DNA from 4 places in the Georhizobium profundi genome. Region 1 is predicted to be linked to each of the others. Evidence: predicted binding sites of a transcription regulator. Region 1 holds the regulator's gene; each other region holds the start of a gene.

The links. Region 1 encodes LexA, which represses DNA repair genes until DNA is damaged. Its sites were predicted from a motif close to TGTTCNNNNTGTGTTCNG; they were not measured.
Region 2: parE (DNA topoisomerase IV subunit B) is a predicted target of LexA. The motif match lies at 2,312-2,329, and genes of this name have one in related genera.
Region 3: D5400_RS17405 (glycosyl transferase family 2) is a predicted target of LexA. The motif match lies at 2,473-2,490, and genes of this name have one in related genera.
Region 4: recA (recombinase RecA) is a predicted target of LexA. The motif match lies at 2,188-2,205, and genes of this name have one in related genera.

What each region holds. Positions count from the first base shown of each region.
Region 1 covers NZ_CP032509.1:2,792,500-2,799,794, reverse strand. The annotation lists gene gltA (citrate synthase) at 1-399, opposite strand, end outside; gene gltX (glutamate--tRNA ligase) at 593-2,011, opposite strand; gene D5400_RS13420 (ComEC/Rec2 family competence protein) at 2,320-4,707, shown strand; gene lexA (transcriptional repressor LexA) at 4,701-5,432, opposite strand; gene D5400_RS13410 (molybdopterin molybdotransferase MoeA) at 5,528-6,745, opposite strand; gene moaC (cyclic pyranopterin monophosphate synthase MoaC) at 6,748-7,251, opposite strand; gene trpC (indole-3-glycerol phosphate synthase TrpC) at 7,248-7,295, opposite strand, start outside.
Region 2 covers NZ_CP032509.1:2,422,983-2,430,277, reverse strand. The annotation lists gene D5400_RS11500 (hypothetical protein) at 26-589, shown strand; tRNA gene D5400_RS11495 (tRNA-Lys) at 818-893, opposite strand; gene D5400_RS21150 (hypothetical protein) at 1,037-1,246, opposite strand; gene D5400_RS11485 (lysophospholipase) at 1,327-2,244, opposite strand; gene parE (DNA topoisomerase IV subunit B) at 2,411-4,468, shown strand; gene D5400_RS11475 (DUF2336 domain-containing protein) at 4,469-5,611, opposite strand; gene D5400_RS11470 (HpcH/HpaI aldolase/citrate lyase family protein) at 5,802-6,689, shown strand; gene D5400_RS11465 (flavin reductase family protein) at 6,703-7,295, opposite strand, start outside.
Region 3 covers NZ_CP032509.1:3,600,521-3,607,815, forward strand. The annotation lists gene D5400_RS17390 (tetratricopeptide repeat protein) at 1-413, shown strand, start outside; gene D5400_RS17395 (4-(cytidine 5'-diphospho)-2-C-methyl-D-erythritol kinase) at 483-1,382, shown strand; gene moaB (molybdenum cofactor biosynthesis protein B) at 1,379-1,945, shown strand; gene D5400_RS17405 (glycosyl transferase family 2) at 1,908-2,414, opposite strand; gene D5400_RS17410 (PA0069 family radical SAM protein) at 2,544-3,701, shown strand; gene D5400_RS17415 (ribonuclease HII) at 3,992-4,657, shown strand; gene D5400_RS17420 (F0F1 ATP synthase subunit B) at 4,723-5,202, opposite strand; gene D5400_RS17425 (F0F1 ATP synthase subunit B) at 5,213-5,806, opposite strand; gene D5400_RS17430 (F0F1 ATP synthase subunit C) at 5,889-6,116, opposite strand; gene D5400_RS17435 (F0F1 ATP synthase subunit A) at 6,196-6,945, opposite strand; gene D5400_RS17440 (AtpZ/AtpI family protein) at 7,014-7,295, opposite strand, start outside.
Region 4 covers NZ_CP032509.1:2,326,643-2,333,937, forward strand. The annotation lists gene D5400_RS10995 (hypothetical protein) at 1-62, shown strand, start outside; gene D5400_RS11000 (pseudouridine-5'-phosphate glycosidase) at 145-1,068, opposite strand; gene D5400_RS11005 (carbohydrate kinase family protein) at 1,101-2,051, opposite strand; gene recA (recombinase RecA) at 2,263-3,348, shown strand; gene alaS (alanine--tRNA ligase) at 3,545-6,208, shown strand; gene D5400_RS11020 (AI-2E family transporter) at 6,313-7,295, opposite strand, start outside.

The DNA of each region.
Region 1 (7,295 bases):
GATGGCCATGGGATGCGCGTCGCGGCGGAAGCCGGTGAAGAAGCGCGACATCTGCTCATGGATCATCGTGTGATGGGTCACGCGATAATCGAAGTCTTCCTTTTGCGCCTTCGTCGGCAGTTCCCCGTAGAGAAGCAGGTAGCAGACTTCGAGGAAGTCGCCATGCTCGGCAAGCTGCTCGATCGGGTAACCGCGGTGCAGCAGGACACCTTCGTCGCCGTCGATATAGGTGATCTTGGATTCGCAAGAGGCGGTCGAGGTGAAGCCCGGATCGTAGGTAAAGGCGCCGGTGTGCTTGTAGAGCGCGGCGATATCGTAGACTTCAGGGCCGATCGTCCCCTTGCGGACCGGAAAATCCACTTCCTTGCCATCCACGGTCAGTTTGGCGCTTTCAGTCATGTCGAACCCTTCCCAATCTCTCCGAAACATGAGCGCATTCGTCAGAAAGGCGCCCATGGCTGGCGAATTGCTATATGATTTCGCTGCACCTGCCAAGTTGTCGACAATCGAATTGTGCAGCGCCGCAATCTGTGCTTAGGCCAGCACCGGCGATGACAATGCTCTTGTCGATCAAGCAAGACGTTTCAATCGGTTAGCCGAGCTGATCGGCAATTCGACCGAGTGACTCTTCGCGGCCCAAAACCTTCAGAACATCGAACACGCCGGGCGAAACGGCCCGCCCCGTGAGTGCAGCGCGAAGAGGCTGGGCGACCTTGCCGAGCTTGAGTCCTTCGCGCTCCGCATAGGCGCGGACGATCGGATCCAGCGACTCGATTTCCCAGGACTGAAGCGCCTGCAGCTCAGGAAGAAGACCCTCGAGAACCGGGCGACCTTCGGCGAGAATCGTCGCCGCCTTCTCGTCGTTCTGCAGCGGGCGCTCGTCGAACAGGAAGCGCGCGCCATCGGCGAGCTCGACGAGAGTCTTTGCGCGCTCCTTTAGCCCCGGCATCGCCGCTAGCAGTTGAGCGCGGCGCTCGTCCGTCATGCGGTCAATGAAATAGGCGCCGCCTTCCATCTCGGGAAGGATGGCGATAAGGCTGTCGACGAGCCGCGCGTCATCGGCCTGGCGGATATAGTGCCCGTTCAAGGCTTCCAGCTTCTTGATGTCGAAGCGGGCCGCACCCTTGTTGATATCGGAGACGTCGAACCATTCGATCATCTGCTCGGTCGACATGATCTCGTCATCGCCATGGCTCCAGCCGAGGCGCACGAGATAGTTGGTGAGCGCTTCGGGCAGGAAACCCATCGCGCGGTAGGCTTCGGCACCGAGAGCGCCGTGGCGCTTGGAGAGCTTCGCGCCATCGGCGCCGTGGATCAGCGGAATATGGGCCATGGAGGGAATGTCCCAGTCCATCGCCTTATAAATGATCGACTGGCGCGCGGCATTCGTCAGGTGGTCGTCGCCGCGGATGATGTCGGTCACGCCCATGTCGTGGTCGTCGACGACGACGGCAAGCATATAGGTCGGATTGCCGTCGGAGCGCAGGATGATGAAATCGTCCAGATCGGCATTCGGGAAGCGCACATCGCCTTGAACCTTGTCGCGAACAAGCGTTTCGCCGTCGCGCGGTGCCTTGATGCGGATGGCCGGCTTCACGCCTTTCGGTGCTTCGGAGGCATCGCGGTCGCGCCAGCGCCCGTCGTAGCGGGGCGGCTTGCCTGCAGCCCGCTGCGCCTCGCGCATGGCATCCAGTTCCTCAGCCGAGGCATAGCAATAATAGGCCTCTCCACGCTTCACCAGTTCCTCGGCAATCTCACGGTGGCGCTCGGCCCGTTCGAATTGCGAGATCGGCTCGCCGTCCCAGGAGAGCCCCAGCCAGCTCAGCCCATCCAGAATGGCGTCGACGGCAGCATCGGTCGAGCGTGCGCGATCGGTGTCCTCGATGCGCAGCAGCATCTTGCCGCCCCGGTTCTGGGCATAGAGCCAGTTGAACAGCGCCGTGCGCGCACCGCCGATGTGGAGGTATCCAGTGGGCGAAGGCGCGAAGCGGGTGACAATCCCTTCGGACATGATCTTGAACCTGTGAGTGATGCTAATTGAGTGACGATCGGGCCCCTTGAAGGCCGCATCGTCCTGTTGGCGGTGATCTAACACACGAGGGCGACAGCGCAAGGCTTGCGGTGTATCCTGGGGCCGGGCGAGGGGGCCCGACCAGGATGGCGCATGCCGATGCTGAACGCGAGCCAGTGAATGGCTCCGCTTGCGAGCGGACTGCGTTTACGTTCGACCCCGCCGATCCTCATGCCGATCATGATCCGAACAAAGATCCTCGCCTGATCCCGACCGCGTCTCGATCGTGGCGCCGACGCTGGTCGCATTTGAGTGTCAGGCAGGCACTTGATGAGGAGCGAGGCCACGGCGCGCTGTTTCTCTGGGCCTCCGCCTTCTTCGCGACAGGTGCCGCGCTCTGGCGCATTCTGCCAAGCGATCCGCCGTTTGTTGCAACGCTTGGGCTCACCATCGCTGTGGGATTGGCCGCGGCACTCACGGCCAGCCGACTGAGGAACGTGCTCGCCGCGCTGTGCATGATCCTGGCGGGGTTGGCCTCCGCAGCAGCGGAGGCGGATCGCCGCTCCATCACCGTTCTGGATAGTCCCGTGGTCACCACGATCTCCGGCCGGGTGCTGTCGCGGGAAATCGATGAAGAGGGTCGCTGGCGTTACCTGGTCGAAGTCAAGTCCACGCATGACCCCACGCTACGCCGGCCGCCCGAACGGGTGCGACTTTTGGCGCGCAGCGACCATCCCGATATCGAAATCGGTGCGTCGATCATCGGCCTGGCGCGACTTGCGCCACCGTCCGGTCCCGCGATGCCCGGCACGTTCGATTTTGCCTTCAACTCCTATTTCGCCGGCATCGGTGCTTTCGGCTTTTTCTACGGCCCGCCCGGGATCATGCCCGGTGATCAGGTCGAAGAAGGCTACGCCGACCGGATCGCCCGATGGACGACCGAACTCCGCGAAACGATCGCGTTTCGGATCAAGGAGGTGATCCCGGGAGACGCGGGCGCCGTTGCAGCCGCAATGACCGTATCCGACCGTCGGGCGATCTCCGAGGAGACCAACGAAGCCTTCCGCATCACCGGGCTTGCCCACATCCTGTCCATTTCCGGCCTGCACATGTCGCTGGCCGCAGCCCTGATGTTCACCGGGTTGCGGCTCGGCTTCGCACTCGTGCCGGGCGTCGCCCAGACCTGGCCGGTGAAGAAATTCGCAGCGCTCGGCGCCATTGGCACCTCCACCTTCTACCTGCTGATTTCCGGAGCCGTCATATCCGCACAGCGCGCCTGGATCATGGTCGTCGTCATGCTGGTCGCGATATTGCTCGACCGGGCTGCGCTGACCATGCGCAATGTCGCGATCGCCGCATTTCTCATCCTCCTGATCACACCGTCGGCGGTGACATCGCCCGGCTTCCAGATGTCTTTTGCGGCAACTGCCGCACTCATTGCCGCCTATGGCGGCTGGGCCGCGCGCAACAGGAACAAGACGCCTGATTTCACGACCTCGAAACCCAGCTTCGTCTGGCGCTGGACGCTGCTGATCCTCGGTCTGGCCGTGACGTCGCTGATTGCCGGCGCGGCGACGGGGATCTTCTCGGCGCATCATTTCCACCGCATGTCGAGCTACGGAATGATCGCCAATGTGGTCGCGATGCCGGTCATCTCGGTCATCGTCATGCCATTCGGTACTCTTGCGCTGCTGACGATGCCACTCGGTCTCGACGCGATTTTCCTGATGATCATGGGACTTGGCCTGGAGGCCGTCATCGCCATCGGCCATCATGTTGCCGCCTATGGCGATGGTTTCGCCACGGGGAAGATCCCCGGAGCCGTTACGGCGCTTCTGTCGCTGGCGCTGCTCATCCTGGTCTTCACACGAACATGGCTGCGGAGCACCGCTTTGATACCCGTGCTGGCCGCTGCCCTCATTATGGCGGCCGACCTGCGCGCCGATCCACCCTTGCTGCTGATTGCCGAGGACGCTCGGCTGGCCGCGATCCTGCGCGAGGACGGCCTGGCAACCAACCGAGCGCGTCCGAGCAGCTTCATCTTCGATCAATGGGCAACGGCAACCCGGCTTGCGACCCACATTCCGCCAGCCGTCGTCTTAGATGAGCAGACTGAGCTTCCGGCAGAGGAAACGACGACCGAGCCGGTTCTGCCAGATGCCGAGATAGACCCCGCCATCGCCTATGGGACGATGCGCCGGGCTGTCCTCGAATTGGAAGACGGGCAAATGGAAGGCGTGTTCCGATGCCGCCGCGGCGCGTTCTGCATCGCCCGTCTCGGGAACGGAACCATCGTCGCGTGGCTGGAGGAGCCGGCCTATGTCGGTCCCGCATGCGACATGACCGATATCGCCATCATTCCGATACCGCTGTCGATGCGCCAATGCCGCTCCGGCGCGAAGCTCTTCACCGCCCGTACACTGCGTGAAACCGGCGCGATCGCCGTCTACGCGGCGTCGACGGGAGAAGGCTTCGCGGCGAACGAGGCGCGAGCGGCGGGCACGGGGTCGGGTGCACAATTCGACCCGCAGCCGACGTTCCGCTTCGAGCAGTCTGCCGGCCGAATGCGCGCCTGGACGCGGCACCGTTATTATGACTGGAGAACTGGCAGTTTTACCGAGCCTGGCGGGGATGCCTCTTCCGTCAACACACACATGAGCGAAGACAGAAGAGCTGCCGACAGCATCGATCAGTGATAGCGCCGGATGAGCCCGACGAGCTTGCCCTGGATCTTGACGCGATCCGGTCCGAAAATCCGCGTTTCATAGGCCGGGTTGGCGGCCTCGAGCGCCACCGACGCACCTTTGCGACGGAAACGCTTCAATGTCGCTTCCTCGTCGTCGACCAGAGCCACGACGATGTCGCCGGGATTGGCCGTCGACGAATTCTTGATGATGACCGTGTCGCCGTCGAAGATGCCGGCTTCGATCATCGAGTCGCCCTTGACCTCGAGCGCGTAATGCTCGCCGCCGCCCAGCATATCCGGTGGCACGGCAATCGAATGAGTGTTGTTCTGGATGGCAGAGATCGGCACGCCCGCCGCGATGCGACCCATGACGGGCACGCTGATGGCGCGATTGTCGTTGTCGCGCGGCATCTCGCTCTGGCGGCGCTCGGCTGCAATCTCGGGCTTCGGCGTCTTGCCTAGCGATCCTTCGATGACACTCGGCGAAAAGCCGCGACGCTGAGGCACTGCCGCGTTGTAGCTATCCGGCAGCTTGATGACTTCCAGCGCACGCGCACGGTTCGGCAGGCGGCGAATGAAGCCGCGTTCCTCCAGCGCGATGATAAGGCGATGGATCCCCGACTTGGACGCGAGATCGAGGGCTTCTTTCATCTCGTCGAAGGATGGCGGCACGCCGCTTTCCTTCAGGCGCTCATGGATGAAAAGAAGCAGTTCCTGCTGCTTACGCGTCAACATCGGCTGCTTAGGCCCCCGCTTGATCGGATGGAAACAAATGTGGAACACACTTTATCTGTTCCTTTTGTGTTCCGCAAGTCCATCAGGAAGCGAGGCTAAATATGCCTCAATAGGATTGCCCGCACCGCGTCGCCCGCTTTGGCTTCTGGCGCGAATGGCGGTCGGACGACGAGGCCATCGGCCTCGGCAAACACGCGCATCATGGACGAGTCCTGTCGGGTGGCAGGCGTGGCGACGAGCGTTCCGTCGGGCCGCCGGTGCATCGCCGCGCGCAGATAATCCTGGCGCAAGTCGTTTTCGGCCAGGTCTACGTCGAGGATCGCGTCGACCGCCTGCACATGATGGGTGCGGCCGACGAGCTTTGCGATCAGAGGCGTCAGGAAGACGTGCGAGCAGACAAGGCTTGAGACAGGGTTGCCCGGAAGCCCGAGAACATGCATCGGGCCGATGCGGCCGCTCATCAGCGGCTTGCCCGGCCGCATGGCGATCTTCCAGAAGGCAAGCTCGAGACCGCGCGATTCCAGCACTTTGCGAACCAGGTCGTGATCACCAACCGAGGCGCCACCAAGTGTCACCAAGATATCGGCGCCTGCCGCCTGAGCGGCGTCGATCGATCGGTTCAGGGCAGCAAGCGTATCGGCGGCAATGCCGAGGTCGATCGGTTCTCCGCCGGCTTCCTTGACGATGGCGGCGACGCCAAAACTGTTCGACGCGATGATTTGATCGTCGCGTGGATCGGCACCCGGCGGCACGAGCTCGTCGCCGGTCGCCAGAATGGCGACGCGCGGGCGCCGATGCATGGGCAGGGCGGGGAGGTTCATGGCTGCTGCCAGCGTCAGCCGGCCGGCATCGAGCATCGCGCCCTTGGCGATCACCGTCTCGCCACGATGGAAGTCGAGACCTGCACGCCGCACGAACCGCCCGGCCTGCACCGGCTCGACAACCCCGATCATGGTCGTTTCAAGCGGCCGCGCGTTTTCCTGAATGAGAATCGCGTCGGCCCCTTGCGGAACCGGCGCGCCGGTGAAGATACGGACGGTCTCGCCGCGTCCAATGGCGCCCGTGAACCCGTGCCCGGCAGCCGATTCGCCGACGACCCTCAGCGTCGCACCTGGCTCTGCCGTATCCGCCGCGACCACGGCGTACCCATCCATGGCCGAGGCAGCAAACGGAGGCTGGTCGCGCATGGCGATCAGCGGCTCGGCAACGATCCGGCCCCATGCTTCATGGAGCGGGACGTGTTCGATATCGGCAATCGGACGGGCATCGGCGAGGATCAGTTGGAGCGCATCGTCGACGGGAAGCAGCGCCATGATCAGCGGGCCCCGTCGCTGCCCGGATGGTTCCAGTCGCCAGATTTGCCACCGGTCTTGGAGAGCAGCCGGACGCTGGTTATTTCCATCGCCTTGTCGACGGCTTTTGCCATGTCGTAGAGGGTGAGGCAGGCGATTGAGACCGCCGTCAGCGCTTCCATCTCGACCCCCGTTTGACCCTTGAGGCGCGCCATGGCCTCGACGCGCAGGCCGGGTAGGGTGTCGACCGCCTCGATGGTGACCGCAACCTTGGTCAGCATCAGCGGATGGCAAAGCGGAATGAGGTCGGACGTCCGCTTTGCCGCCATAATGCCGGCGATGCGCGCCGTGGCGACCACGTCGCCTTTCGCTGCGCCGCCGGACTGGATGAGCGCGAGCGTTTCCGGAGCCATCTTCACAAAGCCTTCGGCGATCGCGACGCGCTCGGTCTCTACCTTGCCGCCGACATCCACCATCGTGGCGCGACCCTGTTCGTCGAGATGCGTGAGTCGCGCTTCGTCGCTCATTGCGCTGCTGCCTGATGCTTGCCCGTGAGCAGCGTCTCTGTCGC
Region 2 (7,295 bases), 370 kb from region 1:
ATGGATGCGGTGATATGTGTGCTGCATGGTTTCGAGCCTGCATCAGCTCCTTCAGTGGATACCGGCGGTCATCGCATTTGTCGTTGCTACCGCCCTCGGCGCAGCTGCTATTTGGCCTGAGGCTCGAGCTGCGATAGACCCAATTTGGAATTGGGTCATCAGCAATTCCCTTCCCGCCTCGATGTTGTCTGTCCTGACCGCTGCATTATGGTTCTGGGCATGGAATTTGACAGCACCAAGAAAACGAGAGCCGCAGATGACGGGCGACAACTACAATAACTTCGGAAGCAATTACGGACATATCGGCCCGGTGAATAATTATGGGGATCGAAGACTCGAGTTCAATGAAGCGCTCGGCCAGGACCTCCTTGTTAAAGTACCGAAGGACAAACCTTTAGCTGTCCTGATTGTGGGGCCTTCAGCCAGGGCTTGGAAGACCGGCCGACAAATTGTGGAGTTCCTCACGAAACACGGATATCAGGTTGATGAAGATAGCGTGCAGCATTTGACGCCAATGCCGTCTCATCCACTGACCTATGACGGCAAAACGCTAACGATAGCAGCAGACGTTACGCTTCCCCGCGCTTAAGCAAAAATGGCTGTCTTTCCTTCAAAGCTGCCCTGCGCGCCTTAGCCTATTTTCGAACGGTTTCTTGCGATGGAAGGATCAGTGCTTGCGTGTCTGCCGCAGCCGGGCCGGATCTGACAGGAACGACCAGGGAACCCATGGGGCTGTGGGTCAATAGGAGAAAACCCCACAAATGCCCCACGTTCCGCTTCCGTTCACCGATCGTAATGACTAAGTCATTGGTTCGATTGGTGAGCCCGCAGGGGGTCGAACCCTGGACCTACTGATTAAAAGTCAGTTGCTCTACCAGCTGAGCTACAGGCTCCCGCCGGGGCGGTGATGCCCCGTGGAATTGGCGCGGAACATAGGCAGGCGCCTGCCGGGGGTCAACCGCAAAAATGCAGTTTGCCGCGTCCGGAACGAGGACTTTTCGTCTCGCTCGGGACGCGGCAGAAATTGGTGTCGATCTTAGAGGTTGCGACCGACTGCGCCGCCTGCGACCGCACCGCCGACACCGCCGACAATGGCGCCGCCCGTACCGGCAATCGCGTTACCGACCACGGCTCCGCCAGCACCGCCCACAACGGCGCCGCCTACGGTCTTCTGGCCGGTCGTGCAACCGGCTGCGCCGAGCGTGGCGACAGCGACAACCGAAAGCGTGGCAATTTTCTTCATCATGGGAAATTCTCCTATTAAAGCGATCGTTAACGTAACCCGCGTCGTCGCTTAGGGTTCCCAAACTTCTGATGACGGTTGCATCAGCGACCATTCGCCAGCACGAAATTCAGCGTGTCGCGCCAGTCGATCATGCGGATGGGAGTGCCGTGGCTGCCGGTGGCAAAAAGATGAAACCGCGCTGGATAGCCGCCACTTGAACGAAGTCGGTCAAAGACGGCGCGTTGATTGCGCCAGTCATAGACACGGTCGTTCTCGCCATGCCCGAAGACGATCGGCAGCCGGGCACGCGCTGCCGCGCTATCAGCTAAAGAGCCATCCGGCACGCCGCCGAGCAGAACCAGCCCGCCGAGCTCGGAGGCCAGCGCTCCATCGCGCGCAGCTGCGAGACACAGCGCGCTCCCCATCGAGCCACAAGCCAGCACGATCGGCGCTTGCGGCGAGACCTGCCTCGAATGGGCAAACAACGCTCGGATCACCCCCTGCCCACCGGCCTCGAAATCTGGAAGGCTCGGCACGTAATAGGTGCCGCCATTGCGGGTCGCGAGGTTCTTCAGCCGGTTGAAATTGCCACCGAAGCGCCAGTCGTCGGAACCTAGCCTGCGGTCGCCGTCGCGGCCGTGCACGAAGATGACGACGAAGCGTGCGCCGGCTTCCACGCCGAACTCGTTGACGGTGACCTGACCCGCCCCGTTTGCGATGACGCGTTCGCGCGCCGCGCGATGGACCGAAAGATCGACATAGGCGCGTTTGGCGCGACGTTCCGGAATCTCGTCCCGGCCATTGATGTCGCGCATCTCCCGGTAGTCATAGCGCCGGAAAGCGCCATCCGCACTCTCCTCGATCACCGCAGGATGGGCGAACAGGTCGTCCTTGAACGGCGCTATGTCCGTCGCCGCGGCGGGAGCCGCCGCAGCCATCGCCATCAGGCATATCAGCACCGCCCGTCCCATGATCGTCCACCACGTGATTGTCACGACCCGGCGTCGCCCCTTCCTCATTGGCTCGATATCCCCTATTCGTGCCGCCACTGGCCATCCTTTCATGTGGGCAACCGTGCGCAGGACCGTGAACACAAAGGGAACACGACTCGCTTGCCAGAACGCCATCTGTCACACTGCGCAGGTGATTCGGCCACAATTCACGCCTTGGGACTGAAGCATAGCCATGGACGACAGCAACGATCTTTTCGCAACAATCCCTAGCGCCGGCCTCGGCGCCGCTCCGGCAAAGCGGCCAGCTGTTGCCGAGCCTCAGCGCCAGGCGCCGAAGGCGCAAAAGCCGCGGGATAGTGAAGGCGATTATTCGGCTGCGGACATCGAAGTGCTGGAAGGCCTGGAGCCGGTGCGTCGCCGGCCGGGCATGTATATCGGCGGCACCGACGAAAAGGCGCTCCACCATCTCTTCGCCGAAGTCATCGACAACTCCATGGACGAGGCCGTGGCTGGCCACGCCAATTTCATCGATGTCGAATTGTCGGCCGATGGCGTGTTGTCCGTCACCGACAACGGACGCGGCATCCCCGTCGACCCCCATCCGAAGTTCAAGGACCGCTCCGCGCTCGAAGTGATCATGACCACGCTGCATGCGGGCGGCAAGTTCGACAGCAAGGTCTACGAGACGTCGGGCGGCCTGCACGGCGTCGGCATCTCCGTCGTCAACGCGCTTTCTGAAGAACTGACGGTCGAAGTTGCGCGCAACCGCAAGCTCTACCGCCAGCGCTTCTCGCGCGGCGTCACGCTCGGGCCGTTGGAAGAGGTGGGCGAAGTCCAGAATCGTCGCGGCACGCGCGTCTCCTTCAAGCCCGACCATCAGATCTTCGGCCAGAACGCGCGGTTCGATCCGGCCCGGCTCATGCGCATGGCGCGCTCCAAGGCGTATCTCTTCGGCGGCGTCGAAATCCGCTGGTCCTGCGCGCCCGAACTGGTGGCCGAAAAGCCCGACGTTCCGGAAAAGGCCGTCTTCCATTTCCCCGGCGGTCTGAAAGATTATCTGCAAGCCTCGCTCGGCCAGGATTTCACCGTCACCAACGAAATCTTTGCCGGCAAGACGACCAAGACCGGCGGCCATGGCACCGTGGAATGGGCCGTCACCTGGTTCGGCGGCGATCCCTTCGTCCAGTCCTACTGCAACACCATCCCGACGCCCGAGGGCGGCACCCATGAGGCCGGCCTGCGTATCGCGCTGACGCGCGGCCTCAAGGCCTATGCGGAGCTCACCGGCAACAAGCGCGCCTCCATCATCTCGACGGAAGACGTGATGATCTCGGGCGCGGCGATGCTGTCGGTCTTCGTGCGCGAACCGGAATTCGTCGGCCAGACGAAGGACAAGCTCGCCACAGTCGAGGCGCAGCGCCTCGTCGAAAACGCGCTGCGCGATCCCTTCGATCACTACCTCGCCGACCAGCCGGCCGAAGCGGCGAAGCTGCTCGACTGGGTGCTCGACCGCGCCGATGAACGCGTGCGCCGGCGCAAGGAAAAGGAAATCAACCGCAAGAGTGCGGTGAAGAAGCTGCGCCTGCCCGGCAAGCTCGCCGATTGCACGCAAACGGCGGCGCAAGGCGCTGAACTCTTCATCGTCGAGGGCGACTCGGCCGGCGGTTCTGCCAAGCAGGCGCGCAACCGGCAGACGCAGGCGATCCTGCCACTCCGCGGCAAGATCTTGAACGTAGCCAGCGCCGGCCGCGACAAGCTCACGGCAAACCAGCAGATCGGCGATCTCATCCAGGCGCTCGGCTGCGGCACGCGAGCCAAGTATCGTGACGACGATCTGCGCTACGACCGCGTGATCATCATGACCGACGCCGATGTCGACGGCGCGCACATCGCGTCGCTGCTCATCACATTCTTTTATCAGGAGATGCGCGGCCTGGTGGACAACGGTCACCTCTATCTGGCCATCCCGCCGCTCTATCGCATGACGCAGGGATCGCGCACGCTCTATGCCCGCGACGACGCGCATCGGGTTGAACTGCTCGAAACAGAGTTCAAGGGCCGCGGCAAGGTCGAGATCGGCCGCTTCAAGGGCCTCGGCGAAATGCTGCCGGCGCAGTTGAAGGAAACCACCATGGATCCCGCGAAGCGGACGCTGCTGCGCGTCTCCATCGATGCCGAGGATCTGGAAGGTACCGCGATCGCGATCGACGACCTGATGGGCACCAAGCCGGAGGCACGCTTCCGCTTTATCCAGGAACGCGCGGCCTTCGCCGAGAATCTGGATATCTGATCAGGCCGCGCGAACGCTTGCGAGCGCAAGCGCGTCCGCGCGCGCACATTGGCGGCGATGGGCGAGATTGAGCTTCTCGACGAGCGTCAGAAGCTCCGCCACTTCCGGATGCTCGGCCGCGTCGCGCTGATGCAACTCGATCAATGTGCGGGCGAGATGCGATGGCGTCGCGATCCTGCCTCTGCTCGAGGCGTCGCGCCAGACGAGCGTTGCAGAGATAAAGACCGTCAACAGGCGCCCCGGCAGGCCGATTGCACCATAGAGCGCGCGGATGGCCGGCACGCGCCCATCGACGACGATGGCGCGCACCCGGGCTTCGGGTTGTCCGGAAATCGCAACCACGGCGGCCACGAAGAAATCGAGCTTGCCGCTGGCCAGTGCATGCATCAGCAATGCGGGCGTAAGGCGCCCCTCAGCGCGCAGATGCTCGGCCAGACCGGGCAAGGCAGCGGTGTTGCCGTCGCCAGCAAGCGTCAGCGTCGCCTGCATCTGCGTCTCCGTCACCACGCGCTCGGCCCGCCGCTCGCCAATCACGTTGCGCACGAGATCGAACTGCGAGAGCGCGGTTGCGACAGCGCCCATCAACCGATGGCGAACATCGGCCGGAAGATCGTCCCGTTCCACGAGCAAAGCCCGTACGGCGGTATCGGCTGAAAACCGCTCGGCAATGCGGCGAAGCGAAAACGGCGCGATGGCGGCCGAACGATTCTGAAGGAGATCACAGATCGGCTCCGCACCGGCGACCTCGGCGATTGCAGCAGCTACGGAACGGGAGAGACCCGTCCGCAAGGCGACGAGGCGCTGCAGATCCTCCACATCCTCGCCGACGAGGTCGACGAGATCGGCATCGCTGAGCAGCGGCGAGAACGCCACGATTCGGCCCGCCACCTCGATCTGGTCGCGCGACAATGCGTGGACGATCGCCCGCGGCGCTTCGGTCGATTGCGCCATGACATCAGCAATCGCGAGCCGCACCTTGGGAGACGGATCGTCCAGCAGATAGGTCAGCGCCACCTCGGCCGCCTGACGGTCGTCGGCGGCAAGTGTGCGCTCGACGAAAGCCCGCGCCAGCGAACCCGCCGCCTTCGCCCGATCGGCAGCCGGCGCCGTTTCGGTCCAGCGGAGAAATGCGGCGATGATCATGGATGGCCCCAACCCAAAGACGATGCGATTCCCAGTGGAGACAAGGCTAGGCGCCAAAGGTTTACGTTTGGTTCACCATGTTTTCGTCGAACAGCCGGGTGACCTACGCTTTTCCCAGGCGGACAAAGCAGTTAGGACGAGCGCGGTGCGTAAGAGCAGCACCTCGATCGATACTGGGAGGAAATAGAAGATGCGGTCCTATCTGTTCGTGCCGGGTGATTCCGATCGAAAGCTGGAAAAGGCGCCCTCCTCCGGCGCGGATTGCCTCCTGATCGACCTGGAGGACAGCGTATCGCCGCGCCGCAAGATCGAGGCCCGCGCAATGGCTGCCGCGTTTCTCGCCGGTGCCGAGCGCGGCGAAGGCCAGCCAAAGCTCATCGTGCGCATCAACGCGCTCGATAGCGGCCACGCCGAGGCAGATCTCGATGCCGTCGTCGGCGCGAAGCCCGACGGCATTCTCCTGCCCAAGGCCGAAGGCCCTGCGGCCATCCAGCACCTCTCGGCACTCATCGCCGTTCGGGAAGCCGAAAACGACATTCCGGAAGGCCAGCTGCGCATCCACGCGCTGGCAGCCGAAACAGCCGCCGGCGTGCTCAATTTGAATGGCTACCGCAGCGCATCTGCGCGGCTCGAGGCACTGTCCTGGGGCGGCGAGGATCTGGCGGCCGATCTCGGTGCCGCACGCAACCGCGGCGATGATGGCCACTATACCGACGTTTTCCGTCTCGCGCGCTCCATGACATTGCTTGCAGCCGCGGCTGCGCAGATCATGGCGATCGACACGGTCTTCACCGATTTTCGCGACATGGAGGGACTCGAACGCGAATGCCTCGCCGCCGAGCGCGATGGTTTTTCAGGCAAGCTCGCCATCCATCCCGCACAGGTCGAGGTGATCAACCGCGTCTTCACGCCAAGCTCTGAGGCGGTTCACCGCGCGCGGCGCATCGTGGAACTCTTCGAGGGCGCCGGTGAGGATGCGGGCGTCATGAGCCTCGAAGGACAGATGATCGACCGGCCGCATCTGCGGCAGGCCGAACGCATCCTGAAGCGGGCTGCGGCCGCCGGCTTGAACGCTTGACGCTTCCGCACGTTCAGGCGCGCTTGACGGCTTCCCATTCCGGGCGGAACAGCTCGAACGTGTCGCCGCCATCGCAATAGTCCATGTAGCCGAGCCGCGCGAGCGGCGCGACGAGCGCCATGTCGAGCCGTCCGTTGCGGATCGCCTCGTCGCGGATGCGGATCCCGACGACCTGCCCCAGCACCATCCAGTTTTCCGACGGCTGCCCGTCGAGGCCCTTCGGGCGGAAGACATCGGTGGTGCGGCATTCGAGAACCGCATAGGCCTCATCCACATAAGGCGCGTCGACCAGCTCGCCGGCCTTCGCCGTCAGCCCCGACAGCTCGAATTCGTCGACGCCATCCGGCGCATCCACCGAACTCATGTTCATCTGCTCGGTCAGCGCCCGACCAACCAGATTGGTGGTGAACACACCGGTCTCTTCCGCGTTGCGCGCGCTGTGCTTGTAGCCGGCAGACGAAAACATCAGGAGCTTCGGACGATCCGAGACCGCATTGAAGAAGGAGTAAGGCGCAAGGTTGAGCGCGCCATCCTTCGACTTCGTCCCGATCCAGCCGATCGGCCGGGGCGAAATGATGGCTTTGTACGGATCATGGGCAAGCCCAT
Region 3 (7,295 bases), 810 kb from region 1:
AGCAGGCGGTCGCGCTGCGCCCGAACGATGGTTACATCGTGGATTCGCTCGGCTGGGCCCACTACCGGCTCGGCGACTACGAAGCCGCGGTTCAGGAGCTGGAGCGCGCTGTGGAACTGCGACCGGCCGATGCGACGATCAACGATCACCTCGGCGATGCCTATTGGCGGGTGGGCCGCAGGCTCGAAGCTGTGTTCCAATGGAACCGCGCTTTGACACTGGAGCCGGAGGACGATCAGATCCCGTTGATCCAGGCGAAGATCGAGGACGGTCTGGACGACACGCCGCCGCCCGCAACGGCCAATGGTGGACCGGAAGAGAGCCGGACGCCTCCGGCTGTCGCCGATCCCGACGAGCGCTCCGATCTGCCTGAGTTGCACCGGACCTTCACACGGGATGTCGTTGCCCGCTAAGCCATGGTAGGCGCGATCGATCAGGATGGCACGCCTTCGGCCGTTTTGGCCGCAGGTGACCTTCGTGCGATGACGCGGGATGGTGCTGTCACCTCGCTCGTCACGCAGCATGCGGCCGCCAAGATCAATCTCGCGCTTCATGTGACCGGTCGGCGTTCAGACGGCTATCATTGGCTCGAGACGCTGGTCGTGTTCACCGAAGCCGGCGACACCCTGACGATCGAACCGGCGGCATCGGACAGTCTGGTGCTTTCGGGGCCGTTCAGCGACAAGCTCTCACACCATGAAAACAACCTCGTCAGCCGCGCCCGCGACCGCTTGCGGTCGGCGCTCGCGGCGAATGGACGGAGTGCACCGCCGGTAGCGATCCAACTCGACAAACATCTTCCGATCGCTTCCGGCATAGGCGGAGGTTCCGCAGATGCGGCGGCTGCGCTACGCGCCCTTCAGGCGCTGTGGCGTGCAGAAGATATCGATCTCAGAGCGTTGGCGCGCGATCTCGGGGCCGATGTTCCGATGTGCCTGTCTCGCCATCCTCAATTGGCCAGCGGCATCGGCGAGCAGACGAAGGCGATCGAAGGGTTTCCGGCCCTCGATCTCGTGCTCGTCAATCCGGGCGTGCATGTGGCGACGCCGGCGGTGTTCACCGCGCTTAGCCGCAAGGACAATCCGCCGCTGCCCTCTGTGTCAGGTCTCTCGACGCCGAGCAGCGTCATCGACTATCTGCGCGAGACGCGCAACGACCTGCAGCTACCCGCAATCGGACTGGCGCCGGAGATCGAACAGGCGCTCAAAGCGCTGGCGGCGAGCGATGCCCTCTTCTCCCGCATGTCAGGATCGGGCGCGACATGTTTCGGCCTCTATGCCGATCCACATCAGGCGGCACGCGCGGCCGCTCAAATCGCAGAACACGCGCCGAACTGGTATGTGAAAGCAACCCGCAGCTTCGCCACGGAGAACAGCCGATGAGCCGTATCGACGAAACCCGTTCCTTCGTTCCCGTCGGTATCGCGGTGCTGACGGTCTCCGACACGCGTTCGATCGCAGAGGACCGTTCCGGCGACACGCTGGTTGCGCGCATCGAAGAGGCCGGGCATGTGCTGAAAGAGCGGGCCGTCGTCACCGACGATATCCCCGCCATTCGCGAGCAGGTGCTGAAATGGAGCAAGCGTGCGGATATCGACGTGATCATCTCGACCGGCGGGACGGGGTTTACGGGTCGCGACGTCACGCCCGATGCTCTCGAGCCGATCTTCGAGAAGCGGATGGACGGCTTTTCCGAAGTCTTCCACCGAATTTCCTATGACAAGATCGGCACATCCACCATCCAGTCGCGGGCGACCGGCGGCGTGGTAAACGCGACCTTCGTCTTCGTGCTGCCGGGCTCCCCCGGCGCCTGCAAGGATGCCTGGGACGGCATCCTGAAGCTTCAGCTCGACTACCGGCACATGCCGTGCAATTTCGTGGAAATCATGCCGCGGCTCGACGAGCACCTCAAGCGGGGCGCGGCGACCGCCCGGCCGGCACGATAGCGCAATCCAGCGTCACCGGCTTGACCAGCTTCGCCACGTCGCGAAGGCCAACTGCCCCTTCGAGCCGCGGCGCGATGGCGCTTTTCTTGACGACCAGCCCGAAAGCGAGCGCCGAGCGCTGCTGGCGGAAGCGCTCCAGTACCGACGCCCGCACTTGTTGCGCGCGCTTGAAACGCGCCGGGCGACCATCATAGCCGAGATGCGACGCAAGACGATCGATCCAGCCAGGCAACAGCCGAGCCCCCGGCTCGATCATCATCAACCAGTCTGAGCGCGCCCTCAGCAGCGCCTCATAGACCTCCGAGGACGGGCGGATCCGGCAACCGGCGGCATCTGCTACAGTGCGCGACGCTTCGTTCATGCCACGATCGATGATGGTGACATCGCTGATGACGCCTTCGACCGCACCGGGCACGAGCATGGCGAGCGTCATCGCCAGCGCTTCGTCATCCTGGCCTGCTTCTATCAAAACGGAGATCATCCTCTCGATTTAGACTATTGCAGCGCACAATGCCAATGCCGCAATATGTTCTTGTTTTGTTTCGTTTGGTCGTATAGGAATAAAGTCATCAACACGCGATTCCCGATGGAGGCGCAGATGACGGCCCTGACCAACCTGAAGAACACGGCGTTTTCGGAACTGCATCGGCCGGATATTGCGGACTTTCTGGTCCGGCAATCGGAACTGCGGGTCAGCGACGAGCGTCGTCGCGGCCGTGGTGCAGGTCTCAATCCTGCTGGCAGGTTCGAGACCGAAAGCCGTCATGTGTTCGATGATGGCTGGGAGACGCTCGAAGACCTGCCGCCCTTCCAGACCAAGGTGCAGGTCGAGAAGCCGCGGACGATCATCACGCGCAACCAGTCGCCCGACATTTCCTTCGATCGGTCGATCAATCCCTATCGTGGGTGCGAGCATGGTTGCATCTATTGTTTCGCCCGGCCGTCCCACAGCTATATGGGCCTCTCCGCCGGTCTGGATTTCGAATCGCAGCTCTTCGCCAAGCCCGATGCGGCAAAGCTTCTGGAGCGCGAGCTGGCGAAGCCGGGCTACGTGCCGCGCTCCATCGCGATCGGCACGAACACCGACCCCTACCAGCCGATCGAGCGCGAGTGGCGCATCATGCGGCAAGTGCTCGAAGTGCTGTCGGCCGCGAACCATCCTGTCGGCATTGTCACCAAGTCGGCATTGGTGACACGCGACATCGATATCCTCGGCCCGATGGCGGAGAAGGGTCTTGCCAAGGTGGCGCTGTCGATCACGACGCTCGACCGCAAGCTCGCCCGCAGCATGGAGCCGCGCGCATCGACACCAGCGAAACGCCTGGAAGCCGTGCGCACACTGAGCGAAGCCGGCATACCGGTCTCAGTGATGACGGCGCCGATCATTCCAGGGCTCAACGATCACGAGATCGAGCGGCTTCTCGACTCTGCGGCCGCCGCAGGCGCCAAGGAGGCAGGCTACGTGCTGTTGCGGTTGCCGCATGAGGTGAGCCCGCTCTTTCGCGACTGGCTGCTGCGCAATTACCCCGACCGCTATCGGCATGTGATGTCGCTCATTAGGTCGATGCGGGATGGGAAGGATTACGATGCGGAGTTCGGCAAGCGGATGCGTGGGGCCGGTCCCTATGCCTGGCAGCTTGGGCGCCGCTTCACGCTCGCAGCCAAGCGGCTTGGCCTGAACACGAGCCGTAGGCAGTTGCGCACCGACCTCTTCGTCCCGCCGCTCGGCAATGGGGTGCAGTTGGCGCTGCTTTGAGCTTGGCGCGCATTTCGCTTTGACAGACGCCGTCCGCCGCAAACGCGGCGCCTGTCATGGTCTCGAGCAAAACGGCCGGCCCTGCCCCATCCGTCGCCCGTTTCGAGACCTCGATGGACGGGCCGTCGCATCCTGGTGGATGTGGCGGCCCGCCCTCGCTTTTGTTGGGCACGCCGCCCGCTTTTGTTGGGCACGCCGCCCGCTTCCATATGACTTCTTCAAGCTCAAGTCACAGCTTTGGCTTCGCGCCAGTCTTGCCGGTTCCGCGACGCGATGCGAAAAGCGGTGGCATGAGTCGCACCAAGAAAAAGCCCGAACCCGAGCTTCTGTTCGAGTTTCCGCAAGGTCCCGATTTTTCGCTGGAGCTGGCTGCGATCAGCCGGGGGCTCCGTCTGATCGCCGGGCTCGACGAGGCCGGGCGCGGGCCGTTGGCCGGGCCGGTCGTCGCAGCAGCGGTGGTATTCCGCGCGGGTGCCGTGCCCGAAGGGCTCGATGATTCCAAGAAGCTGACGGCGAAACGCCGCGAAGAGCTCTTCGATCAGATCCTTGCAAGCGGTGATGTGTCGATTGCCTCGTCATGCCCAAGGCGCATCGATGCGATCGACATTCGCAAGGCAAGCCTCGACGCGATGCGCCGCGCGCTTGCAGGTCTCCCAGAGATGCCCTGCCATGCGCTGATCGACGGTCGCGACGTTCCGCCAGGTCTTGCCTGCGGGGGTGATGCCATCGTCAAGGGTGACGCGCGCTCGCTCTCCATCGCAGCCGCCTCAATCGTCGCCAAGGTGGTACGCGATCGCATGATGGCCAGGCTCCATCACAGCTATCCCGATTACGGCTTCCAGCTCCATGCGGGCTATCCGACAGAGATGCACCGCAAGGCCTTGGCGCTCGTCGGACCCTGCCCGCTGCACCGCCTGAGCTTCCGCCCGATCAAGGTTGACGGACAGATCGGTTGATCTGAAACGGAAAAAGGCCGGACGTTTCCGCCCGGCCTCGAATTCAGCCCGATATCAATCGAAGCTTAGTTCAGACGCTGCTTCACTTCGCCGATCGACTTGTCGAACAGCGCCTTCTGCACGCTGGCATCGGCGCGCTCGACGATGATGCGCTCTGCGGCAGCGATTGCGAGGTTGACGGCCGAGGCCTTCACTTCGCTGACCGCATCGGCTTCCGCCTGAGCGATCTTTTCTTCGGCCATGGCCGTGCGACGCGTCACATATTCCTCGGTCTTCGCCTTGGCTTCACGCACGATGGCCTGAGCCTCGCGCTCTGCAGACTGGACGATCTCGGAGGCTTCCTGCTCAGCATCCTTACGGCGGCGCTGATACTCGGCCAGCAGCTGCTGGGCTTCTTCACGCATGCGCCGCGCTTCGTCGAGTTCGTTGCGGATGGCATCGGCGCGCTTGTCGAGCGCCTTTGCCATCATGCCCGGAACCTTCAGATAGGCGATCAGGCCGAGGAAGAGGATCAGGGATACAAATGCCCAAAATGTCGAGTCCATCGGGCGCTCCCTATTCTTCGTTGGCGACAGCCTTGACGGCTGCGCTTGCGGTTGCCGGAGTTACCGTAGAACCGGTCAATTGTTCGACGATGGCGACGGTCGTATCTTCGGCGATGACATCGACTTCGCCAAGTGCGCGCGCCTTGATTTCGGTGATGCGCTTTTCGGCTTCGGCCATCTTGGCGGCGAGATCCGATTCGATCTGCGTGCGCTCGATGTCGGCCTCGGCCTTTGCATCGTCGCGTGCCCGCTGACCGATCAAGCTTGCCTTGGACTTCGCTTCGGCAAGTTCCTGCTCATAGGCAGCGATGGCCTCATCTGCTTCGCTTTTCAGCCGCTCGGCCTCATCGAAATCCGACGCAATGCGGTCGCGGCGGTTTTCGAGAATGCCGCCGATGCGCGGGACGATGACCCGCTGCATGAAGAGATAAAACAGCCCGAAAGTGATCGCGAGCCAAAGAAGCTGCGACGCAAAGGTCGAGGAGTCGAAAGGCGGGAACAGGCCAGACCCTTCGGCACCATGATCTTCCACACCGGTCTCGGTGTTGAGGTTCTCGGTCGGGACCGGTTCCGCATCCTGGGCGAATGACGGGGTAACGAGCATTATCCTCTCCGCATATGGGGATCGGCCACGCCTGCCGCTTCAGGCGGAAGGGCGTGGCCGAAAGGCATGCACTGCGTTCGTATCAGACTGCGAAGAGGAGCAGCAGAGCGACGAGCAGCGAGAAGATGCCGAGAGCTTCCGTAACGGCGAAGCCGAATACGAGGCGGCCGAACTGGCCGTCTGCAGCAGACGGGTTGCGCAGAGCGCCCGAGAGGTAGCTGCCGAAGATGTTGCCGAGGCCGAGGGCGGTGCCCGCCATGCCGAGACAAGCCAGACCGGCGCCGATGTAACGTGCTGCTTCCGCTTCCATAGTGAACTCCTTCATCAAGATTGGTGCGGTTTAAGGATACCGGCGGACGGATGCCGGCGATGTCGTGCGAACCCTGCGTCTAGTGTCCAGGATGCAGGGCGTCGTTGAGGTACATGCAGGTCAGAACGGCAAAGACGTAGGCCTGCAGGAAGGACACAAGAAACTCGAGACCCGTCAGCGCGATCGTCATCAAGAGCGGCAGGATCGAGCCGACGACACCGAGCGCACCGAGCGCGCTCATGGAGGTGACGAAGCCGGCGAAGACCTTGAGCGTGATGTGACCGGCCAGCATGTTCGCGAAAAGACGAACGGAAAGGCTGATCGGACGCGACAGGAACGAAATGACTTCGATGGCCGAAACGAGCGGCACGATCAAAGGCGGCACCCCATGGGGTACGAACAATTTGAGAAAGCCGATACCGTGCTTCATGAAACCGTAAACGATGACGGTTCCGATCACGAGCATGGCAAGCGCGAATGTCACGATGATGTGGCTGGTCACCGTGAAGAAATACGGCACCATGCCCATCAGATTCGCCACGAGAACGAACATGAACAGGGAGAAGACGAGCGGGAAGAACCGCATCCCTTGCGTCCCCGCCCCTTCGCGCAACATGTTCGCGATGAACTCGTAGGACATTTCGGAGATCGACTGCATCCGGCCCGGCACCAGACCGCGATTGGCCGTCGTCAGGAACAGGAACCCGCCGGCAGCGGCAACCGTCGCAACCATGAACAGCGAGGAGTTGGTGAAGGAGAAGTCCAGATTCCCGATCTCGATTGGGACCAGTCGTGAAATCTGAAACTGTGAGATTGGATCGTCTGCCAATTTCCTGCCCCGTCCATCGCTCGATTGTGAGCGGAATTTCTACTTGCCGTCGACGCGACGACCGATTGTCATAGTTTTGGCCGGTCGGCAACCTTGCCGACGGACCTAAGCACATTCAAAACGCCGGCGGCGAAGCCAAGCATCAATAAAACGATCAATCCCCAGGGCGATGTTTCGAAATAACTGTCGAAACCGTACCCAAGGATGGCGCCGACCGCGATGCCAGCGATGAACTCGCTCGACACCTTGACGGCGACACCCCAGCCCGTATCCGAACCGTCCCGGTCCTTCTCCGCCTGGAGCGCGGACTTCTCGCGCTGCTTGCCGATCGATGCGGCCAAGGCATCGCG
Region 4 (7,295 bases), 470 kb from region 1:
TGGGCACCCATGACGGCGCGGTCTGCGACGCGATGCTGTCGATGGAAACCTTCGACCGCTGATAGAACGCGTCAGTCATTGACAAAGCCGAGCGATCCGCGCGCCGGGTCGCTTGGCTTTGCCATGGTCGCGCGGCGAGACCGTTCAGGCAGCGAGGGCGACCGCGATGCGTGTGGCGAGACGGACATTGGCCTTGACCAGCGCAATGTTGGTTCGAAGGCTCTTGCCGCTGGTGATGTCGACAAGTTCGGAGAGCAGGAACGGCGTTACGGCCTTGGCGCTGACGCCGGCTTTTTCGGCGCGGCCCATGGCTTCGCGGATATGCGCTTCCATGACATCGCGGGCGATCTCGTCTTCGACCGGCAAGGGATTGGCGATCAGCATGCCGCCGGTAATCCCCATGGCAGAGCGGACCTTCTGAAAGCGCGCAATGGCGTCCGGCGTGTCGAGGCGCAGCGGCGACTTCAGGCCGGATTCGCGCGACCAGAAGGCGGGAAACACGTCCGAGCCGAAGGTGACGACGGGCACGCCACGGGTTTCGAGCACTTCGAGCGTCTTCGGCACATCCAGGATGGCCTTGGCACCAGCGGAGACAACGATGACACCGGTGCGCGCAAGCTCGTCGAGATCGGCGGAGATGTCGAAGCTGGTTTCGGCACCGCGATGCACGCCGCCGATGCCGCCGGTGGCGAAGACGCCGATGCCGGCATGGGCCGCGGCGATCATGGTGGCAGCGACCGTGGTGGCGCCGGTGCGGCCTTCAGCCAGCGCGAAGGCGAGATCGGCGCGCGAGAGCTTCATGGCATCCTTGCGGAGCGCGAGCGCGGCCAGGGTCTCATCCGATAGGCCGACATTGAGGACGCCATCGATGACTGCGATCGTCGCCGGCGTCGCGCCTTCCTCACGCACGATGGCTTCGACGGCACGGGCCATTTCGAGATTGCCGGGATAGGGCATGCCGTGGGTGATGATGGTCGATTCCAGCGCCACGATGGGCTTGCCGGACGCCCGCGCCTCGGCGACATCCGGGGCATAGGTGACAAGGCTGGCGTCGTTCTTCGGGCTCATCTTTGGCTTCTCACGGCTTGGGTCTGGATCGATCAGCGCTTCAGATGCAATGGATCGATCGGGGGCACAAGAGCAAGGCGCGCCCGCACGGCATCGAGCGTCAGCTCCGGTGGTGCCGGCTCGGCGCTTTCGACGGCGAGCGAGGCGGCGGCGACGCCATAATGGCAGGCCTCGATGAAAGGCAGGCCGGGCTGAAGAGCTCCGAGCGTGGCGGCAGCAAGCGCATCGCCGGCGCCCGTGACATCGACGATGGTGCAGCCTTCGATCGCGGACAAGAGGAACGTCTGCTGCTGATCAAAGGCAAGTGCCGGGCCGCTGCCCGCCGTAACGATGGCGCGGGCGATGCCTGCAGCGCGCAGCTCCTCGGCCTGCGCCTGCCCATCCTCTGCAAGCGGGCCGACGAGCGCTTCGGCCTCGCGCCGGTTCATGAACAGGCAGGAGAGGGCGGAAAGCACCGGTTTCAGCCGCACGATCTTGGCCGGCGAGATGGCGATGGCGGACAAGGGGCGGCCTGCCTCGCCGCACCGTCGCGCCAGACGGGTAATCGTCGCCTCGGGAATATTGGCATCGACCAGCACCGCATCGGCATCAGCGATGGCATCGCGCAGGGTGCGGCGATCGCACTGGCGGGGCGAAAAGGCATCGTAAAGCGCCATGTCCGCGAGCGCGACGACGAGATCGCCCTGGCTATCGAGAATCGCCGAATAGGTGGGCGTTGCCCGATCGAGGAAGGTGATCGGCGTATCTTCGACGCCCGCATCGGCGGCTGCCCGCGCGACGGTCTCGCCGGCCGGATCGCCGCCGCGCGGCGCCACCAGCCTGACGGCATGCCCCAGCCGCGCGAGATTGCGAGCGGCGTTGAATGCGCCGCCGCCGGCCGTCTCCTCCCAATGCCCGGGATTGCTGGCGTGCAGATGCAGCGCGCCCTTCACCTGGCCGCGCCGATCGAGATGCGCACCGCCGATGACGAGGAATCGGCTCATCGGCAAACGGCCTGCCGCAGAGGGGCCAACAGGGCTGATGATGTTTTGCGTGTCATGCTGATCATGCGCGGAACAATCCGGGAATAGACAAAAGATAAAGATGCGAATTCAGTGCCTTAGAAAGCGCTTGCCAAACGAGAACAAAATGGGTACAGACGAGAACAGAGGGCACGTTTGCCTGTCCGGCTCGAATAACCTAAAGGTGGAACATATGGCACAGAATTCGCTGCGGCTCGTAGAGGACAATTCGGTGGACAAAAGCAAGGCTCTCGACGCGGCGCTCTCTCAGATCGAGCGCGCGTTCGGCAAGGGTTCGATCATGAAGCTCGGTTCCAACGAGCAGGTGGTCGAAATTGAAACGGTACCGACCGGCTCGCTCGGGCTCGATATCGCACTCGGCGTTGGCGGACTGCCGAAGGGCCGTATCATTGAAATCTATGGCCCTGAAAGCTCGGGCAAAACGACGCTCGCACTGCACTGCGTGGCGGAAGCGCAAAAGCGCGGTGGCATCTGCGGCTTCATCGATGCCGAGCACGCGCTCGATCCGGTGTATGCCCGCAAGCTCGGCGTCGATCTGGAGAACCTTCTGATCTCGCAGCCGGACAATGGCGAGCAGGCGCTGGAGATCACCGATACGCTGGTTCGCTCGGGTGCAATCGACGTGCTGATCATCGATTCGGTTGCGGCGCTGACACCACGCGCCGAAATCGAAGGCGAGATGGGCGACAGCCTGCCGGGCCTTCAGGCGCGTCTGATGAGCCAGGCGCTGCGCAAGCTGACGGCATCGATTTCCAAGTCGAACTGCATGGTCATCTTCATCAACCAGATCCGCATGAAGATCGGCGTCATGTTCGGCTCGCCGGAAACGACGACGGGCGGCAACGCGCTGAAATTTTATGCGTCGGTGCGCCTCGACATCCGCCGCATCGGCTCGGTCAAGGACCGCGACGAGACCGTCGGCAACCAGACCCGCGTCAAGGTCGTGAAGAACAAGATGGCGCCGCCGCTGAAGGTGATCGAATTCGACATCATGTATGGCGAAGGCATCTCCAAGACCGGCGAGCTGATCGATCTGGGCGTCAAGGCCGGGATCGTCGACAAGTCCGGCTCCTGGTTCTCCTATAACAGCCAGCGTCTGGGGCAGGGCCGCGACAATGCCCGTCAGTTCCTCAAGGACAACCCCGACACGGCGCGCGAGATCGAGCAGGCGATTCGTCAAAATGCCGGCCTGATTGCCGAGAATTTCTTCGATGACGGCCTGCCGGACAACGACACGGACGACGCCGCGGCCGGTTGACGGCGCGCGGTCTTCCCATACTTTCGTGGCGATCGGTTTGCGGCGGGCCCATCCGGGTCCGCCGCACTCCGTTTCGGGGAGCTGCAAAGCGCGCATTGGCAATGCTGGACAGGGTTTGAGACGAACGATAAAAGCCGGACACACAAAGGCTGGCGGGACGATCGGGGCCGGCCGACTAGCAGCAAAAGGGCGTTTCATGAGCGGCGTAAACGACATCCGCAGCGCATTTCTGGACTTCTTCAAGGCCAATGGCCATGAGGTGGTCAGCTCGTCCCCGCTTGTGCCGCGCAACGACCCGACATTGATGTTCACCAATGCCGGCATGGTCCAGTTCAAAAACGTCTTCACGGGGCTTGAGCAGCGGCCGTATTCCACGGCAGCGACCGCGCAGAAATGCGTGCGCGCCGGCGGCAAGCACAACGACCTCGACAATGTCGGCTATACGGCCCGTCACCACACCTTCTTCGAGATGCTCGGCAATTTCTCCTTTGGCGACTATTTCAAGGAACAGGCGATTACGCTTGCCTGGAACCTTATCACCAAGGATTTCGGCATCGACGCCAACCGGCTTCTGGTGACGGTGTACCATACGGATGACGACGCCTTCGCGCTCTGGAAGAAGATTGCGGGCCTGCCGGACAGCCGCATCATCCGCATCGCGACCAACGACAATTTCTGGGCGATGGGCGATACCGGTCCCTGCGGGCCGTGCTCGGAAATCTTCTACGACCATGGCGACCACATTCCTGGCGGACCTCCCGGATCGCCCGACGAGGATGGCGACCGCTTCATCGAGATCTGGAACCTCGTCTTCATGCAGTTCGAGCAGCTCGCGAGCGGCGAACGTATCGAACTGCCCCGGCCGTCGATCGATACGGGCATGGGCCTGGAGCGGGTGGCGGCGCTTCTGCAGGGCAAGCACGACAACTACGATATCGACCTTTTCCGTGCGCTGATCGCTGCTTCTGTCGAGGCGACGGGCGTGAAGGCGGAAGGCGAGAGGCGCGCCAGCCACCGCGTCATCGCCGATCACCTGCGCTCGTCCGCGTTCTTGATCGCGGACGGCGTGCTGCCGTCGAACGAAGGCCGCGGCTACGTGCTGCGCCGTATCATGCGCCGCGCGATGCGCCATGCGCGGCTTCTCGGTGCGCAGGATCCGCTGATGTACAAGCTTCTGCCAACGCTCGTTTCGGAAATGGGCCGGGCCTATCCGGAACTCGCCCGCGCTGAAGGCCTGATTTCCGAGACACTCAAGCTTGAAGAAACCCGTTTCCGCCGCACGCTCGACCGCGGCCTGATGCTGTTGGACGATGCGAGCGCCGATCTGTCGTCCGGCGACCGGCTGGATGGAGAAACGGCGTTCAAGCTTTACGACACTTATGGTTTCCCGCTGGATCTGACGGAAGATGCGCTGCGTCTTCGCGGTGTCGGCGTAGACACCGACGGTTTCACCGCAGCGATGGCGCGCCAGAAGGCCGAAGCCCGCGCGGCGTGGTCCGGGTCGGGCGATGCGGCGACGGAACGAGTGTGGTTCGAATTGCGCGACCGCACCGGCGCTACCGACTTTCTCGGCTATGACACCGAGCAGGCCGAAGGCATCGTTGCGGCGCTCGTGCGCGACGGCCAGGAGATCGAAACTGCCTCTGCCGGCGAGGCCGTCGAGCTCGTCGCGAACCAGACGCCGTTCTATGGCGAATCCGGTGGCCAGATGGGCGATACGGGCACGATCGCCGGTGAAGGCTTCGTCATCGACGTGACCGACACGCAGAAGAAGGGCGAAGGTCTCTTCGTCCATATCGGCACGGTGCGCGAAGGCAGTGTGACGCGCGGCAAGGACATCGTCCTGACCGTTGACCATAAGCGCCGCTCGCGGCTGCGGCAGAACCATTCGGCGACGCATCTTCTGCACGAGGCGCTGCGCGAGGTGCTGGGAACGCATGTCGCGCAGAAGGGCTCACTGGTTGCGCCCGAGCGCCTGCGCTTCGACATTTCCCACCCCAAGCCCATGAGCGCCGAGGAAATCGCGCGCGTGGAAGAGATGGCGAACGCCATCATCGTGCAGAACGCGCCGGTGACGACGCGGCTGATGGGAGTGGAGGATGCCATTGCCGAAGGGGCGATGGCGCTTTTCGGCGAGAAGTATGGCGACGAGGTGCGTGTCGTGTCGATGGGCAGGGGTATCGAGGGCGCCAAGGCCGGCAAGCCGTATTCGGTGGAGCTGTGTGGCGGCACCCATGTGACTGCAACCGGCGACATCGGCCTTGTACGGGTCGTGGGTGAGGCGGGCGTCAGCGCCGGCGTGCGGCGTCTCGAGGCGCTGACCGGCGAGGCGGCACGGGCCTATCTCGCCGAGCAGGACGAGCGCGTGCGCCGCATTGCGGCGAGCCTCAAGGTTCAGCCGGCCGATGTCGTCGAACGCGTCGAAGCGCTGATGGACGAGCGCAGGCGGCTCGAACGCGAGCTGGCGGACGCAAAGCGCAAGCTAGCTCTCGCCGGTCCCGGTGGTGGTTCGAACGGCGGTGAAGCGCGCGAGATCGCGGGCGTCAAATATCTCGGTCGCGTCGTTACGGGTGTGGAGCCGAAGGCGCTGAAGGGCCTGGCCGATGACGGCAAGAAGGCGCTCGGCTCGGGCGTCGTCTGCTTCGTCGGCGTCAGCGACGACGGCAAGGCGAGTGTCGTCGTGGCCGTGACGGACGATCTGACATCGACGCGCAGTGCAGTCGACCTCGTGCGCGTTGCTTCCGCATCGCTCGGCGGTCAGGGCGGCGGCGGCCGGCCTGACATGGCGCAGGCGGGCGGACCGGACGGCACGCGCGCCGAAGCGGCGATCGAGGCCGTGGCCGAAGCCCTGGCGGCCTGACGAGCAGCGCAGCAGCGCGACCGGCCGTGTCTTCGGCCGGTCAAGGTCGATCATCGACCAACATCGAGAATGGATATCGCGCGGCGTGTATGCGCCGCGTCGGCCTATTCGTGTCTTTCCCCTTCCGGCAATTGCAGCGCCATCTCGCGCGGAGGCTCGCGCTCCAGGTAATCGTGGACGTAGAGCTCCTTGATGAGCATGCGACCGACCGCGACCAGAGGCATGGCGAGCGCCAGGCCGAGAAGACCGAAGAGCACGCCGAACAGCAATTGCGCAGCGATGACGAGGGCTGGTGACAGGTCGACGCGCTCCTGCTGCACAAGCGGCGTGATCACATAGCTTTCCAGCGTCTGCACCGAGAGGTAGACGGCGGCGACCCAGATCAGCATGGATGGGCCTTCGCCGAAGGCGAGCAGCAGCGCGGGCGCGACGGCCAGCACCGGGCCGATATTGGGAATGAAGGCGAGCAGGCCGGCGATGATGCCGAGAATGAAGGCGAGCGGCATACCTATGAGCAGCAGTCCGATGCCGGTCAGCACGCCGACCACGGTCATCGAGATCAGCTGTGCAGCGAGCCAGCTCTTCAGCGTGCGGGCGCATTTCCTCAGGATTTCGTCGGTGCGGGGACGCAGCGACGGGGCGAAGAGCTCGACAGCGCCCTTACGATAGATGACGGGCGTGACTGCGACATAGATGCCGATGAAGGCAATGATGACAAAATTGCCCAGCGCGCCGAAGGTCGATGTGACGGCGCTGGTTGCGGCGCGTCCCCCTTCACCCGAAATGAGGCCGGCCGGGTTTGCTCGGTCGAGCGCCCGGTTTGCCCATTCGTACTCCTCCAGCCGGCTGCGTAGATTTTCGATCGCGCCAGGGATCTGGCTGGCGAGTTCGTTGAACTGAGCGGCGATCGATGTCGCTGCCAGAGTGAAGACGCCGGCTATGGCGAGCAGCAGCAGAAGCGTGAACAGGCCGATTGACCAGCCGCGCGGAATTTTGGTGGCTCGTTCCACGAGCCCTCCGCCGCCGTTGAGGAAGGCGGCCATCAGGAGGCCCGAAAACAGAACCAGCGCGACGCTCGGCACCAGTA